4 regions of the Pararhizobium sp. DWP3-4 genome follow, and region 1 is predicted to be linked to each of the others. Evidence: riboswitches for the same ligand, from Rfam matches in the RefSeq annotation. Region 1 holds a riboswitch; each other region holds the start of a gene.
The links. A riboswitch is a leader RNA that binds a small molecule or an ion and turns the genes downstream of it on or off. The one in region 1 is predicted to bind cobalamin.
Positions count from the first base shown of each region.

Region 2: linked by a shared signal. The riboswitch ahead of ACP7E6_RS06260 (aromatic ring-hydroxylating oxygenase subunit alpha) and the one ahead of ACP7E6_RS02250 (CbtB domain-containing protein) in region 1 are both predicted to bind cobalamin.
Region 3: linked by a shared signal. The riboswitch ahead of cobU (bifunctional adenosylcobinamide kinase/adenosylcobinamide-phosphate guanylyltransferase) and the one ahead of ACP7E6_RS02250 (CbtB domain-containing protein) in region 1 are both predicted to bind cobalamin.
Region 4: linked by a shared signal. The riboswitch ahead of ACP7E6_RS26745 (DUF1636 family protein) and the one ahead of ACP7E6_RS02250 (CbtB domain-containing protein) in region 1 are both predicted to bind cobalamin.

Region 1 is NZ_JAFCXF010000001.1:465,380-469,567, forward strand. Features, by position in the region: gene ACP7E6_RS02235 (glucoamylase family protein) at 1-233, shown strand, start outside; gene ACP7E6_RS02240 (IucA/IucC family C-terminal-domain containing protein) at 270-1,127, shown strand; gene ACP7E6_RS02245 (CbtA family protein) at 1,173-1,946, opposite strand; gene ACP7E6_RS02250 (CbtB domain-containing protein) at 2,140-2,316, opposite strand; cobalamin riboswitch at 2,364-2,633, opposite strand; gene ACP7E6_RS02255 (bifunctional diguanylate cyclase/phosphodiesterase) at 2,899-4,188, shown strand, end outside.
Region 2 is NZ_JAFCXF010000002.1:220,379-224,566, forward strand. Features, by position in the region: gene ACP7E6_RS06255 (2Fe-2S iron-sulfur cluster-binding protein) at 1-379, opposite strand, end outside; gene ACP7E6_RS06260 (aromatic ring-hydroxylating oxygenase subunit alpha) at 381-1,631, opposite strand; cobalamin riboswitch at 1,754-1,952, opposite strand; gene ACP7E6_RS06265 (DUF6656 family protein) at 2,306-2,911, shown strand; gene ACP7E6_RS06270 (diguanylate cyclase domain-containing protein) at 2,912-3,973, opposite strand.
Region 3 is NZ_JAFCXF010000001.1:748,909-753,096, forward strand. Features, by position in the region: gene ACP7E6_RS03525 (chloride channel protein) at 1-1,331, opposite strand, end outside; cobalamin riboswitch at 1,573-1,968, shown strand; gene cobU (bifunctional adenosylcobinamide kinase/adenosylcobinamide-phosphate guanylyltransferase) at 2,143-2,667, shown strand; gene cobW (cobalamin biosynthesis protein CobW) at 2,671-3,735, shown strand; gene cobN (cobaltochelatase subunit CobN) at 3,961-4,188, shown strand, end outside.
Region 4 is NZ_JAFCXF010000017.1:19,816-24,003, forward strand. Features, by position in the region: gene ACP7E6_RS26735 (acyl-CoA thioesterase) at 1-366, opposite strand, end outside; gene rpsU (30S ribosomal protein S21) at 928-1,161, opposite strand; cobalamin riboswitch at 1,812-2,026, shown strand; gene ACP7E6_RS26745 (DUF1636 family protein) at 2,136-2,543, shown strand; gene ACP7E6_RS26750 (ABC transporter ATP-binding protein) at 2,569-3,363, shown strand; gene ACP7E6_RS26755 (ABC transporter substrate-binding protein) at 3,380-4,188, shown strand, end outside.

The DNA of each region.
Region 1 (4,188 bases):
CGAGCTATCCCGACGTCGTTGACGAGGGCCGTTTTATCGGCAGTTTCAATCCCAGCGTTCCTGGCAAGACGGCGGAAGGGTGGATGAACAACCGTTGCGTCGGTCTTGACCACGGGCTGTTGGTGATGATGATCGAGAACCATCGCACAGGCCTTTACTGGAACATGCTGCGCGAAACACCGGTTATACGGCGCGGCCTCAGACGGGCAGGCTTTTCTGGCGGCTGGCTTTAAGGTAAACGGGCTGCCATGCGATGACGGGTGGCCCCTTTGGATGAAAATCGAAAATCAAGCAGTTTTTGCGAGGGCGATGGAGGGCAGGCGGAGGCCGCCATCGCCTGGCAGGCGGAGCATTTTCCGCAGGTTGCCGTATCGCTGGGGGTAGAAGGTGGCGATTTTCTGCCGGTCACCGAGGCATGGCGTCGTGATGGCGATATGGTCGCCGGCCTGCTGGACTATCAGAACCGTTTTGCCACCGGCATGGATGACCGCGTCAGAGCCGCCCATCTCATTTCCTTCTACAGCCATCATCTCAGCATCGCGGCTGCAGCGGTCTATCTGCGGACGGTGCTCGTTCCTGACCTCAGCCCGGATCGCCTGGCGTTCCGTTTCGAGCCCGTCGTTCCGCACGATCACATTCCACCGATGGAAACGCGTCCATCCGATATCAGCCGTCTTCATTTTCGCTTCGAGCGTTTTGTGCGTGGCGACGACCGGGCACTACTGTTTCACGATCTATTTGTCGAAAGCGTCCTTCCGGTGATCGACGCGCTCCAGGCATGCACTGGCCTCTCTCCTGTCGCACAATGGCGGCTGGCGGCCGATGGCATTGCGGGCGCTTTCCTAGAGGTTGGTACAGCCTTGGGCGACGCGGAGCGCGCCATGGCTGCGGCACTTGCCATCATCAATAGGACGGGATCGCCGCTTTTCTCTAATGCCGTGCGCTATCAGCGAGTTGAGGCTGTTTGCGATGGCGTTGCGGTCGAGCGCGTGTTCCGCCTGCGAAGCGGCTGCTGTCTCTACTATCGAACAGAGGGCGGGGATTTCTGCGATGTTTGCGTTCTTCTCGATACGAAGACGCAAAGAGACCGCCTGCACGCCCATATCGAGCGTACCGGCGGCCTCTGATTGCCGTTGCCGCGCAAGCAATGCCGGCGCGGCAAAGATTTAGGCTCAGGCCGATTTCAGAAGCTTGTCGTTCAGGTAGCCGGAGATCACGCCGAGCACGATCCAGAATGCCAGTGTCGTTGCCAAGGCGGCGACCGCGAATTCCGCTCCGAGAACGGCCGGAACCGGGCTCGAAATATCAGACGGCTGCGGCGCACCATAGGCATGCGGTGCGGCGATCAGGACAAGCCCGATGATCTTTGCAAGGATTTCATCGCGCAGGACGATGAGATAGACCCCGGCGACAGCGAGAACGATGGTTGCGATCCACCAGATCTGCCGGTCATGCAGATCGGCGGCCGGAAAGCCCGGCAACTCCGGCGGCAGGCCGATGGCGGGCAGAAGATGAACCGTCAACCAGCCGCACGCGCCCCACACTGCGCCGTTGCGCAAGGTAATCGGATAGTTGAAGACGAGACTGGCACCCGCGAGCAACAGGCCGAAGCCGGCGCCAGCCACCAGATTGGCAAGAAGCGTGCCGGAGAACCGGCTCATGCCGAACATGATGCCGCCCTCGTCTTCATGCTCGCCCTCATGGGCATAGGCCGGCGTGACCGGCGACAGTGCCGACAGCATCTCGCCGATCACGGATGAGCGGTTGAGCGACGAATGCTGCTGCTGGCCTTCCGTCGCCGCCGGCGGTTCGGCAGCGGGTTCCTTGACCTCATATTCTTCGGCATGAAGGATGAGCGGGACCACCCGCAATTCCTGCGCCGCCGTCATGAAGACGCCCGCGATCAATCCAGCCACCAATGCGGCCAGAAGTGTTTTGACAATCATTTGTACCCCCAAATTCAAGCGGAGCCGATTTCTCGTCAGTGCTCAACGCTTGTCGTGTTTCAATTCCTCACGGCAAAAACCGCCCGATGCCAGAGCATGGGCGCAGCCCGCAGCCGCGCGATTTCCAAAAGGAAATCCACCATCCGTTTCACCGATAGAGCGTGGAAAGCCCTCAAGCCTTCCACTGCTCACATCAATGGCACGGGAAGCCGTAGGAATGGCGGACGTCGTGGGCGGTGTCATGCAGCACGGCCGAATTGGCAAGGCCGGCGCCGAAAACCAGGAAGCCACCGATCAACAGGGCGAGAATAGCCGTGGTAATGCGGTCGTTGAGCGAAAGCGGAACGCTTGAAACTGTAGTCGTAGCCATGACAACCTCCGTGATGGCGCGTGGGAAATATCCCACCAATTGGGCACCATGCCCCTCATCAACCGGCAGGTTTCCTGGCTCGCGGCGTCAGGCGCTTTCGCGCCAAGGAGCTTGTCTCACCTTCCCGGGGCAGGGGCCAAGGGCCCGTCGCCGCAGTGGTTTCTACCGGTTGCACATACCGGCATGACAAACTCTGACCGCTCTACAGTCGCGGGGTCGGCCGTGATAAAGATGCCCAGAATGGGTCCATCCGTCACGTTCCCATTTACTCCCCGAAAGCACCTCGCCGCCAGGGAACCAATTGATCCAACGATGATTATGCCGTCGCCCCGGTCATGTCAATTCAGCGCTGCGACCTACAATGACGCATTGTCTGTCTTGTTTTTTTAGTACAATATCTAAATCTGATATGTAATGGATTGCCGAATTCTCCCTGGTTGCAACTGGTTGCCTTGCGGTAACACTCCGTGGTTGTTTTTTATGGGAAATACTCTTCTCAAATGATGGAACAATAGTTCTTTAGGAACCTTGGCATAGGGTAAAACCGCGCTGATACGCGAAGAATCCTCCACAGAGAAAACCATGAACGCGGCGAGGTCCGAACAGGAATTCCAGAATATTCTTCGCCGCTTGGGAATTGCGCTTGACGCTTCTCAGATCGGTGTGTGGGAGCACGACACCCAGAAAGACGAAGTCGTCTGGGATCTGCAGATGCACCGGCTCTACGCGACTGGCAAGACCAAAAAGCGGGTCAAGGCGGAAGTCTGGATGAACGCGATCCATCCCGAGGATTTTGCTCAAGCCCAAGCCGACTTCGATCGGGCGATTTTGACCAAGGACGTCTACTCTTCGGAATACCGGATCATTCTGCCAGATGGCGAAACACGCTACCTGCGTTCGCGTGCCTATTGTTTCGAGGAAGACGGCCATATCACCTTCATCGGAGCCGAATGGGATGTCACAGCTGACGTGCTGCTCAATCGCGAACTGCGGCGGCAGAAGGCGATCGCCGAGGCGCGCGCTGTCGCGCTGGAAGCAACCACGGAGCGGATCGAATATGCAGCCGAGCACGATTACCTAACGGGACTTCCCAATCGCCGGTTCTTCGACCGGCGATTGGCGGAACTCGCCGGGGAGCCCGGCCTTGAGAAGCTGGCGATCCTGCATATCGGTCTCGACCGGTTCAAGCAGATCAACGACACCGCCGGCCACGCAGCCGGAGACGACGTTTTGAAATCCTGTGCGAGGCGGATCGAAGCCGGCGTGCCGAAGAACTCGTTCATCGCGCGTGTCAGCGGCGACGAATTTGCGGTTCTGATCGCAAACTTTACCGCCCTGGATGATCTTAAACACCGCGCTGAGCAACTGGCGCAGCAATTGAAGCAATCTGTCTGGCATAATGACGACGTGTTGCGTACCGGCGCGTCGATGGGGGTGGCGGCTGCCAGCGGCCGTAATATCGCCAGCCTGCTGGCGGAATCCGACATCGCGCTGCAACGGGCCAAAAAATTGGGACGGGGTAGGGTAGAGGTGTTTTCGGCGCACTTGAAGGCGCAGCTCAACAACGAGCAGCGCGTCGGCCGGCAATTGGCGCATGGACTGGAGAAAGGGGAGTTCATTCCCTACTATCAGGCTCAGGTCGATGCGCGGACCCGGCGCATTGTCGGAATGGAAGTTCTGGCACGGTGGCGCCATCCAAAGCGCGGAATGATTCTGCCGGGCGAATTCATCACGGTTGCGGGCAGCCTTGGCCGGCTGGACGATCTGGACGCCGCAATTTTGAAAGCGGCGCTGAAGGATCGGCAGGCCTGGATGCGGCAGGGTGTGCAGGTTCCGCGTATCGCGGTGAACGTTTCTGCCGCCCGTCTGTCG
Region 2 (4,188 bases), on a different contig from region 1:
CGCCGGGATGACGCACGAACGAGAAGTCGCCGAGCGGTCCGAAGGCCTTCAGCTTCATGCCCGGCTTGAGGGTTTCGAACATCCAGCGGGTGCCGATGCTCGACGCCTGCGCCTTGACGGTGACGGCGACCGAAAACGGCCGCGACGGCGTCGAGGACAAAGTGTACGTGCGCATCACCGGATCGTCCGCCTTGACCGGCAGTTCCAGCGTGACGAACTGGCCCGGCAGATAGCGGAACCAGCTGTCCTTGTCGGCCTTGAAGCCGAACGTCATCACGTCCGGCCCTTCGGCGGTGACGGAGATGCATTCCAGGAGCTGCTGCCGGTCGTTGAACGGCTGCAACTCGTCAAAGTGCCGGAAGGATGAGGCAATCGTCATGTCAGGCGACCCGAACCAGAGGGGTGGAGATGGAGCTGCCCTGCAGGCGGTCCGCCAGGAAGTTGGTGTACCATTCGACGAACTGCATCACGCCGCCTTCGTGTTCCGGCGAATAGGGACCGGGCTGATAGGCGAGCGAGCGGATGCCGAAGGCGTTTTCCTCGACGATCTGGCGGTCCTGGTCGTTGGTCTCGGTCCAGACATGCGTCAGCTCGTCGATGCTGTAATCGACGCCCTCGACGGCATCCTTGTGCACCAGCCACTTCGTCGTGACCTGCGTCAGTTCGGGCCCAAGCGGCAGGACGCGGAAGGTGATGGCGTGGTCGGCCAGTACATGGTTCCAGGTCGACGGATAGTGGAACAAGAGCAGCGTGCCGATATGGCTCTGGCTGACATCGTCGGACAGCTGGCGCTTGACGGCGCGTTTGCCGGACATGGTGTAGCTTTCAGCGCCCTCGATCAGCGGCATGCGGGCGACGCGGAACTGGCCCTTGTGATCGATCTTGAACTCGCTCGGCAGGCCCGAGGCTTCGCAATGTGCCCAATGGGCGGCGATGACCGGATCGTCCTTGGCGCCCTGCACGCCGGTTGCCGTCGGTGCTTCCGGATAGGTGCGGCAAAGTTCGGGGTGGTTGGCGGCGCAGTGGTAGCATTCCCGGTTGTTTTCCCAGACGAGCTTCCAGTTGCCCTTTTCGATGATGGTGCTTTCGAAGGCGACCTTGGTGTCTTTTAGATTGTGCGGCGTCAGATAGGACGAGACCATGTCGCGCACCGGTTGGAAATCCATCGCCTCTTCGGCCAGGCAGATAAAGATATAGCCGCCGATGGTTTCGCAGTGGATCGGTTTCAGACCATGCTGGTTCTTGTCGAAATCCTCGCCCATCTGGCGGGCGAACAAAAGCTTGCCATCCAGCTCGTAGGTCCACTGGTGATAGGGACAGACAAGCTTGGCGGACGAGCCCTTGGCACCGGCGCAGACGCGCGAGCCGCGATGGCGGCAGGAATTGTGCAGCGCCCGCACGGTGCCTGTGCGATCGCGGACGATGACGACCGGATATTCGCCGACCTGCACGGTGAAATAATTGCCGGATTTCGGGATTTCGCACTCATGACCGATGAACAGCCAGTCCTTGTACCAGATTTCCTCCATATCGAGCCGGTAGAGATCGGGATCGGTGTAGAAGGCCTGCTCGAGACTGTGCGTGCCGCGCCGGTTCTTCAATGTGCGGAGGACTTCGCTGCGGAGATCCATGGTCATTTCCTTGTGCTCGCCAACTTTTTGAACGTTGCAGCAGACAGGAAAGGAACCGCCGGCGCGCCGGGAGAGCGCGTGGTTACAGTGGTTCTCCTTCCGGCTGCCCGCCGCAACCCAGATATCAATTTCATCACAAGGCTGGTTTCCGGGCTCTGGAGCTGTCCTTGCGGACGATCCCGGCGCCTTCCCGGATTTCTCCAGTGGCCTTTTGCCGAGGTTTCGCTCCACCACCGTTGCGGGGGCAGCGCCGGATTTCGACCGGCTTCCCAATTCTCCGCCCTTCCCTATAAAGACGGCACCTTGAGTGTCTTCATCTAATCCGCACGCCCGGAAAAACAGCCGCCAGTTTACGACATCCGATTCCAGAAAGACGACACGGAACAGATTGCATGCGACCTCGGCCCATGTGGCTATTTTATAAGCATAAACAACGCGATCTGCTGAATTTTCAGCAAAAGGCCGGTTTTCCGCGCAACGCTTCGGCAATCGGCTGCGAAGCGGCCTCTTTGCGACATCGCGCGGCACCAGTGCTGGCGCCGCCATGTGCATACTGCGCGGCAAAAGGTTGATGCCTGGAAAGACTGCATTAACCATAACACGTTAGCTTCATCTCATGAGCGATTACGCCCCGGAGTGCTTTGTCTGCATTCCGCGCATTCTGGTACAGGCCGATGTCAAACTTGAGATATTTCGATGCCGCCGCAGTCAAGAAGCCGGCTCCATCGCCGAAGGCGGCGATCTATACCGAATTCCTGCGCACAGGGCGGATCAACCGGCACCAGCAGGAATGGAGTGCCACAGAAAAACGCTATCTGACCCATCAGGAAGTCGCCACCCGCACCGGCAAGAAGCTCGAAGCGGCCGGTACCGCGACGCATGAGCGGATCAACGGCTTCCATCGGTCGATCCGGTTTCCCAGACTGCTTTTCCACCGCACGCTCGCCGATAGCCCGCATCTCGGTTACTGCCATGTGACGGCCGCGCGGACGAAATTTGCCAAGTTCGAGGATGTCCGCTGGTCGTTCTACATTGCCAATTTCTTTTCCGATATCGGCGACGACCAGCATTTTTTCGAGAAGATCAAACTCGGTTATTCGCGGATGTATTTCGCTGTGGCAACCGAGATGGATGCCGAGGCCGGCAAGCTGACGGTCAATCGCGCTGTGCATGACAACGGGCTGTTGTTTCGCACCCGCGACCCCAAGGAAGCCCTGAAGAACGTGCTTCTGCTCGGCGCCCGCAACGAACAGCTTCGCAAGATCATCGGCAGCCTCTGATCACTGCTTGTAGATCAGCCAATCGCGCCCGGGCGGCTGCTCGCCTTCTGCGCCATGAACGATGGTCTGGTCGCCGCCCTTGCCCTGCGCCCTGGCAAGCGCCTTTTCCGCCGTACCGACAAGATCGAAGGCGTTGCTGGCATCATCCGACATGCAGATGCCCACCGAAAGCGTCACGCAGCCGAGATCGCGCCCGGTTTTAGGATGTGTGAAATGCGTGCCGCGCAAGGCCGAACGCAACAGCGCCACAAGCCGCACCACCTCCCGCTCCTCGCCCGCATTGACCAGAAAACCGAAACGGGTGCCGTCGAAACGGGCCACGAGTTCGCTTGACGGAAACGCCTGCTGGATGATGCCGCCGATATGCCGGGCCAGCGGCTCGGCCAATGCCGCCGCCTGTTCGCCCGACAGGCGGCGGCTGGTATCCGGTTCGGCAATGGCGATGCCGCAGGCAAGCGGCAGATCCGGATCGGCATAGACCTTGGCCAGCGCCTTGTTGAAGGCGCGGCGATTGGCAAGCCCGGTGACTGCATCCGAAAATTTCCGCGCTTCGAAGTCGGCAAGATCCTTCTGGACGCCGGCAATGACGCTCGATTGCGCCGTGACGCTTTGTTCCATTTCGGCATTGTGCGACACCTGCCGCTCGGTGGCCCGCTTCAGCGCCTGGATGGAATTGGCAAGCGCCGCCTGGCTCGCGTCACCGGACACCACCAGCGCTTTCGTCGCCTCGCTGATCAGCTTGCCATAATCATCGAGCTGATCTTTTTCGCGCGACAGGAGGTTCATGAAATTGCTCATCTCGTCGCGCACGATCGTCGTCGATCGCGCCAGCACGCTCGCCTCGTGATGATGCGGCAGATATTTGCGGCCCAGTTCATCAAGCGCCGATTGCGACTTGTACTTGCCGAGCGCGATGAACTCGCGAACCAGGTCCGGATTGGCCCCGCCATAAGCCTCGTAGACGAGTTCGTAATTCCTCGGGATGGCATCGATCCCCATCTGATGCATGGCGGTGGCGATGCGCAGCGCAAGGTCGTTCGGCATGGATTTCTTGTTGGCCATAAGGGCTCCGGCTGAGTGCAGAATCCGACAGCTAGCATGGGCAACTTTCCCCGCTGCTAACCGGACCTGTCGCATTTTAAGAAACCCGAATTCCGGCTGTGGCGAAACGGCACAATCGGCGCAAGCCTGCACATCGCCAGCGAATGCGCTTGGCAACGTCCAGCTTCGCCCTGTAAAGAAAACGCCGGAGCGCCTGCCTGGGTTTTTAAGGACTG
Region 3 (4,188 bases), 280 kb from region 1:
CGCAGGTGAAAACGCCAGGTGGCGAACGAGTAGCCGAAGGTGGTGCGCACAACGAGCGAGGAGGTGATCACGGCCGCCAGAACAAGGACGGTGATCGGGAAGTCGCCGGTGATTTCCAGCGCCAGGAACGTCATCGTCAACGGTCCGCCGATAATGGCAACCGCCAGCGAACTCATGCCGACGACCGCATAGATGACCGGCGTCAGCGTTGCCTGGGCAAAGACGTAGGGCGCGGAAAAGGCAAACAGCTTGCCGAGCAGCGCGCCCATGAACAGCGACGCAAAGAACAGGCCGCCGCGAAAGCCGGAACCGATCGAGACCGCCGAGGCGAGGGATTTCATCAGGAACAGGCCGATCAGCATCGGGATTGCGGGCGAACTGGCGAGATTGAGATGCAGGGCACCGTGACCGGCCGACAGCACCTGGGGCGACACCAGTGCCAGAAGGCCGACGACGATGCCGCCGAGCGCCGGGCGCGCGGGAGCGGGGATAAAACTGCGTCGGGCAAGCCCCTCGATCAGCGAGACGCCCTTCATCAAGAGGATGCCCATGGCAGCGCAGAAGCAGCCGAGCAGCAATGCCGGCAGATAGTCGGCCGGGACGACGGCGCCGAACTGGCCGACATCGATGGTGAAATCGCCCGCATACAGCCATCTGGCCACGAGATTGGCGATCAGGGCGGAAACGACGACCGGCGTCAGCGACACGATCGTATAGGTGCCGATGATCAGCTCGAAGGCATAGAAGGCACCGGTCAGCGGCGCATTGAACGCGGCGGCGATGGCGCCGGCAGCGCCGCAACCGACCAGGGTGCGCAGATCCGAGCGGCGAAGCTGCAGCGAGATGCCGAGCTTGGAGGCGATGCCGGATGCCAGCTGCGTGTAACCGGCCTCGAGCCCGACGGAGGCGCCAAAGCCGTTGGAGATCAGGTTCTGTATCGCGACGACGATGCTGTCGGTGAGCGAGAGACGGCCGCCATGCAGGGCGTTGGCCTCGATCGGATCGACCATCGGCTTCTTGCGCCAGGATGCCAGAAGCACCATCACCAGGCCGAGAATGATCCCACCGGCCACCGGCGCGATCAATACGGAAATTTCGCCCTGCAGATTGCTGGAACTCAGCCTTTCATCATCGGCAATACCGAAAATCAGGCTGTGCAGGCGGCTGGATATGATGCTCATCGCGGTGACGGCAAGACCCGACGTAACACCGACGATCATGCCCGCGACGACCAGGCCGAGTTCGCTCCGCCGCGCAAAGGCCCGCATCCGCCCGAGATCGAAAAGCAGCGAGAGATAGCCGAGCCGCCGCAGGTTAAGTTTCGGAATCATCTTCAGCTTCATTGCCTGGCCATCCTGTCTCTGCGCCGTCGTGGGCATTTCCGCTTTGCTTCGAATTGCGAAAACCGCCTGTCTTTTTTTCTACGCAATTTCGGACGCAAAACCGCTGCGCACTTCCGCTGGAATTGCTCTAGAAGGCATGGTCTGGGAGATCAAGCTTAGTCTTGCCGAGGCCGGGCCAAACCATGGCGGCGAGAGAGTGCCGCAATTGACTTGATCCAGGCGAGCGCCTAATCATCGGTCATTGGATGGTTCCCGATATGCCGTTGCATGTTGGGAGTAAATGGGAATGCGACGGGCCGGACCCAGACCGGGCGTCCTTATCGCAGCCGACCCCGCGACTGTAGAACGGTCAGGGTTCGCCATCCGGGAAAGCCGATGTTTCCGGACTGTCCGCATTCGCGGCAGCGGTAAGGATCGGCCCAACCGGAAAAGCCACTGGAGTAGCATCACGATCTGCCGGGGCCGGACGCCTCTAAATCTACGAATCGTCCACCTCTTCGTGATATCAGTCGGTTGCGGTGACGCAATCTGGCGCAAAAACTCCGGGAAGGCGAGGCGGGCCCGTTCGTCCCTTTTGGGGCGTGGCGCCGTGAGCCAGGAGACCTGCCATCCTCAAGGGCCCCGTCTTCGATAGGGCTCGCCCAATCCAGGGAGAGATACTCCCGACGCCAGCACGGAGGTTGTCATGGCTTTATTATCCCGTTCCCGGAACGGCCTGTTTCGCGTTGCCGCGAATGCCGCTTTGCGTGACCCAAGGGTTCCTGTCCTTTCCGGCGCGCGCTGAGGCCAGGATCTTTTCATGACATCGATACTGTCAGGCAGCGTGCTGGTTCTGGGCGGCGCCCGTTCCGGAAAATCCGCTTTCGCCGAAAAACTCGTGACGGCGTCGGGTCTGCGCATGCATTACGTCGCGACCGGAAGGGCCTGGGACGACGAGATGCAGGCAAGGATTTGCGAGCATCGCGATCGCCGCGGCGCCGATTGGCAGACCCATGAAGAGCCGCTCGACCTTGCCGGCTGCCTGAAGGCGATCGATGCGCCTGATCGCATCGTTCTGATCGATTGCCTGACGCTCTGGGTCACCAATCTGATGATGGAGCATCGGGATATCGCGGCGGAATTTGAACGGCTTGCGGCCTATGTGCCGCTGGCCAAGGCCAAGCTGGTCTTCGTCTCGAACGAAGTCGGGCTGGGCATCGTGCCGGAGAACCGGATGGCGCGCGACTTTCGCGACCATGCCGGCCGGCTGCACCAGATCATTGCGGAGATTTCCGCAGACGTCTATTTTATCGCGGCTGGATTGCCGCTGAAAATGAAGGGTTGATCCATGACCGTTGAAAAAGCCGCCCACGGCAAGATCCCAGCCACCGTTATCACCGGCTTTCTCGGTGCCGGCAAGACGACGATGATTCGCAACATCCTGCAGAATGCCGGCGGCCGGCGCATCGCGCTGATCATCAACGAATTCGGCGATCTCGGTGTCGATGGCGACGTGCTGAAGGGCTGCGGCGCCGAAGCCTGCAGCGAGGATGACATCATCGAGCTGACCAATGGCTGCATCTGCTGCACCGTCGCCGACGATTTCATCCCGACGATGACGAAGCTGCTCGAGCGTGAAAACCGCCCGGACCATATCATCATCGAAACGTCCGGTCTGGCGCTGCCACAGCCGCTGATCGCCGCCTTCAACTGGCCGGATATCCGCACGCAGGTGACCGTCGATGGCGTCATCACAGTGGTCGATAGTGCCGCCGTCGCTGCCGGACGCTTTGCCGACGATCATGAAAAGGTCGATGCCTTGCGCGTCAACGACGACAATCTCGATCATGAAAGCCCGATCGAGGAACTGTTCGAAGACCAGCTCACCGCTGCCGACCTGATCATTCTCAACAAAACCGACCTGCTCGATTCGACCGGCCTTGCCTTTGTCCGCAACGAGGTTGCGTCACGCACCAGCCGCAAGCCGGCGATGATCGAAGCGAAGAACGGCGAGGTTTCCGCCGCCGTCCTGCTCGGCCTCGGCGTCGGCACCGAAAGCGATATCGGCAACCGCAGGTCCCATCACGAGATGGAGCACGAGGCCGGCGAGGAGCACAGCCATGACGAATTCGACAGCTTCGTCGTCGAACTGGGTTCGATTGCCGATCCGGCCGCCTTCATCGAAAAGCTGAAGCCGATCATTGCCGCGCATGACGTGCTGCGTCTAAAGGGCTTTGCCGATATCCCCGGCAAGCCGATGCGCCTTTTGATCCAGGGCGTCGGCGCCCGCATCGACCAGTATTTCGACCGCCCCTGGGCTGCCGGCGAAGTGCGCCGCACCCGCCTGGTCGTCATCGGCCTCCACGACATGGATGAAGCCGCCGTGCGTGCCGCGATCGCTGCGGCGGTTTGAGGGCGCTTTGACCGGGCGAGACCATAACCCCTCCCCAACCCCTCCCCACAAGGGGGAGGGGCTTGGACTGCGTTTGCCGCGCCTTTCGTGGCTGTTTGAACCGTTCGGAGTACGCTTCTTGGATGAGGTTACCGGGTTTGGCATAAGGGTTCGGCAGATAAGCCCCGCCCCCTTGTGTGCAGGGGTTGGGGAGGGGACTTCCTTATCCAGCACGGGAGACAATGCATGCATCTCCTCCTAGCCCAGAAAGGCACGATTACCGACGGCGAGGAGGCGATCGATCTCGGTCAATCACCAGCCGATATTCTGTTCCTGTCGGCAGCCGATACCGAGCTTTCGTCGATTGCTGGCGCGCACCGCACGCGTGGAGGAAAGTCGAGCCTGCGGGTGGCAAGCCTTCTGACGCTCAAGCACCCGATGTCGGTCGATACCTATGTCGAGCGCACCGCCCGG
Region 4 (4,188 bases), on a different contig from region 1:
GGCGACCCGCCCGACAAGATCGAACCGGACGCTGACCGTGCGGTTGACCGCATGGACGACGCCGTCGAGCGAACCGGACATGACCTGCTCGAACGTCACCGAACTGCGCCCGGCCTTCACCACGCGAGAGTGGATCGTCAGCAACGCGCCAGCTTTGGTCTCGTGCTTGTATTCAACCTCCGAGCGGACATCCGCCCAGCCTCGGCTTGTATCGGCAAGACCGTCTGCGCCGGCGATATGACCAAGAAGCTGAAAACTGGCATCGTCGAACATCGCGGCATAATAGCGAACGTTCATATGCCCCATGACGTCGCACATCCACGGATGGGCCACGCCAACATAAGTGACAAGCGATTGATCCGGCATGTTTTCCTCCCGCACCGCGCCCAACGGCGAGTTTCCCGCCATCGGGCGGCGAAGGCTTAGCGTAACCGCTTAAGGGCCGCAACACGCGGTCACACGAGACGTGGCCGCTGCGAACGTCCTTTCGGACATCCGCCGCAGCGGCCTGTAGGAATTATTTCCTTTATACAGCGGAAATTCACTGAGGGTTGCAACTCGGCCACCTGCAGGGGAATCACATTTGTCTCCCGCGACCGAGGGTGCGCGCCACATGGAGAGCTATGAATGCTGGAGAAGCAACGAGGGACCTGCATCGCTGAAATATGGACTTGCAGAGCCACAAGCCTTTGGAGCTTGCAATGGTACCAGCGTACCAGCAGTCATTAACCGGACCGCTCAAGGAAGAAAAGCACTGCGGGTCGCGGATGCGATCGGCGAACGATCGACCGCCACAGCGCCACCGTCACGGCCGATGGCCGCCGCATCTCTCAAATCTACGTATCCGGAAACAACGAAAACTAGCGCGTCCGGATACCGGACGCGCCTTAGACTAGAAAGCCCCAATCTCGTCGAAAGCCGCCGCTATTAGCGGGTTGGCTTCTTCTTCGGTGCCGGCAGAAGGCCTTCGCGCTGCAGCTGCTTGCGCGCATTCTTGCGCTGACGGCTGATAGCCTCGGCCTTCTGGCGTGCCTTTTTGACGGACGGCTTTTCGTAGGCTTCCCGCATACGCATTTCACGGAAGACGCCTTCGCGCTGAAGCTTCTTCTTCAACACTCGGAGAGCCTGATCGACGTTGTTGTCGCGAACCAATACTTGCATGTGAATCTTTCAAAGTCTGATGTTCACTAAAGAGATGGCAGGGGCAGTAGAGCAATTTACGAACCAAATCCAGAGCGTGGGGCAAATTTTCTCACATAATTCGCCTAGTCTTTTGCTCAAGCCCTCACATTTTAGCAGGAACTCCCTTCATCAATCCGGCGGTTTTCCGCCGGAGACGCTGTAAAACAGACCGCAACGCCTCGCATCCAAGCCGGGATTTACAGCTCTCGCCATCCAGTTTCCTTCCAGCTGCGGCCGTCACTGGCCATAGGTGATGGTGATCGCCCGTCCAATTGTCGCTATCCACACGACAAGGGCAAAGATCGCAACGCTGCGCTCCGGGTGATCGGCGAGATTTAAAAAATTCATTGGACGCTCCAACAACAGATGATGGAGCCTGAATATGCGCAATCCTCCGGTCCGGCGGTTACCGCGGGAACACCGCATTGCCCATACACACCAGGCCGGGGCATTCCGCAAGCATGCGGGGCGGGGCGCCGGACGCTGCAGATCTTACGGCACGACAAGCAACAACCCATGCATCAGGCGCCCAGTCCCGCTTGACGACCACTTAGTAATAAAATAACATTACGTTCACGATGATGATATCGAAAGATTGGAATCCGGCGTTGTCAGGTTGTTGGAATCGTGCGAGATGTCGCTCTGATGGTGCTGCTTCCAGGTGACCCTGGAGCGGCTGAAAAGGGAACACGGTGAGGATGACCCAAAAGGGGCCAAAACCGTGGCTGCCCCCGCAACTGTAAGCGGCGAGCGCATTCACAACATCCCACTGGCCAAAAGCCGGGAAGGGGTGGATGCGCACTGACCCGCGAGCCAGGAGACCTGCCATCATCGATGATCAACTGCAACGGACGGGGTGTTCCGATGGAAAAAATCTGGCTTGAAAGCAGCGCTTTTGCGCGCCTGCACTTTGTCGCCATGTGGACTCCGGACGTTGCCTCCGGGGATAAGACATGGCGCATCATCCACAGCACATCATAACCGTCTGCACCGATTGCCGGATCACCGGAACGGCATGCCGCCCCGGATTGGAACTGCTGGCTCGTCTCAACGACAGCCTGTCGCGCCTGGATATCGCCGGCGGGTCCGACTTTTCGATCGAGGGCACCGTCTGCATGGCCGGTTGCCGGCGCCCCTGCACGATCGCTTTCCAGGCCAGCGGCAAGGCGACCTATCTGTTTGGCGATATCGCGCCGGACACGGATATCCGCGCACTTGTGGATTTCGCCGTGATCTTTGCTGAACGGCCGGATGGCCTGACACGCGAGGCCGAACGTCCGCGCGGCCTCGGAGGCAAGACCATTGCCCGGATTCCGGCCGTTTTCCTTGTGTCGGAACAGAACGGAGCGCGCATCCAATGAAAACCGTGATCCCGGGGGGCAACCGATGAGCTGTGACGGGCGTGGCGCCAGTCTGAACGTTTTGGGCCTTAGCTGGGGTCCAAAAGCCAATCTCCTTCTCGTTCGCGACGTCAGCTTCTCGCTGGGGGCCGGTCACCGGCTTGCCATCGTCGGGCCGAACGGTGCTGGCAAGACATCGCTGTTGCGCTGCCTTTATCGTGGGACGGCCCCGATCGAGGGCCGGGTCGAGATCGATGGCGAGGATATTCGCAAGCTTTCCGCCCGGGCTGCCGCCCGCCGTGTCGCCGTGGTGCTGCAGGAAATGCCGGCAGATTTCGCCTTCACCGTGCTCGATGTGGTCATGATGGGCCGCATTCCGAGACGTCAGGGCCTGACAGGCTGGACGGACGAGGACCGCGCGCAGGTTGCTCACTGCCTGCAGCATCTCGATCTCGCTTCAATGGCCAGCCGCCAGTTCACGACACTGTCGGGCGGCGAGAAGCAGCGGGTGCTGGTTGCCCGAGCGCTGGCGCAGGAACCGGATATCGTCATTCTCGACGAACCGACCAACCATCTCGATATCCGCCACCAGCTGGAAATTCTTCATCTGCTGGCCGGGCTGAAGCTCACCATCGTCACCACGCTGCATGATATCAATCTGGCCAGTACGTTTGCTACCCATGTGGCGCTGATGCGCGACGGCCGGATGGTCGGCTTCGGCCTCCCGGACGACGTGCTGACACCACACGCGATTTCGACCACCTTCGGCGTCACCGCCCTTGCCCATCCGGTAAAGGGCAACGCCGCCGCGCGCTTTTCATTTTCCCTCAAGACCGCCTGAACCGAAAGGACAAACCATGCCCTCTTTCCGCTTGCTTGCCTCTGCCGCGGGGTTCCTCGCCACCGCCCTCATCGCCATGCCGGCGCTTGCCTATCCGGTCACCGTGAAGAGCTGCAACCGCGACGTCACCTTCGAGGCCGCGCCGAAGCGGGCGATTTCCAACGATGTCAATCTCACCGAGATGATGCTGGCTCTGCAGCTGCAGGACCGCATGGTCGGCTATACCGGCATTTCCGCTTGGAAGACATTGGATCAAAAGCTCCGTGACGGTGTCAAGGAACTCCCCGAACTGTCGGAGAAATATCCGACCAAGGAAGTCCTGCTCAATGCGGACGCCGACTTCCTTTTCGCCGGCTGGAACTACGGCATGAAGGTTGGCGGCGAGGTCACGCCCGAAACACTCGCGCCGTTCAAGATCAATGTCTACGAGCTGACGGAATCCTGCATTCACATCATGGCGAAGGCCAAGCCAACGATGAGCGACATGTTTGTCGATATCCTCAACCTCGGCGCAATCTTCGGGGTCGATGACAAAGCCAAGACGCTGGTCGCAGGCTATGAAAAAGGGCTTGCCGACATCAAAAACCGGATTGGCGAGGTCAAGCAACCTGTTCGCGTTTTTGTCTACGATTCCGGCACCGAAAAACCATTCACATCCGGACGGTTCGGTATTCCAACCGCGATGATCGAGGCAGCCGGTGGCGTCAACATCATGGACGATGTGGACAAAAACTGGGTCGAAGTCTCCTGGGAGCCGGTGATCGAACGCAATCCGCAGGTGATCGTCATCGTGAATTATGGCGACGTGACAGCCGAGCAGAAGAT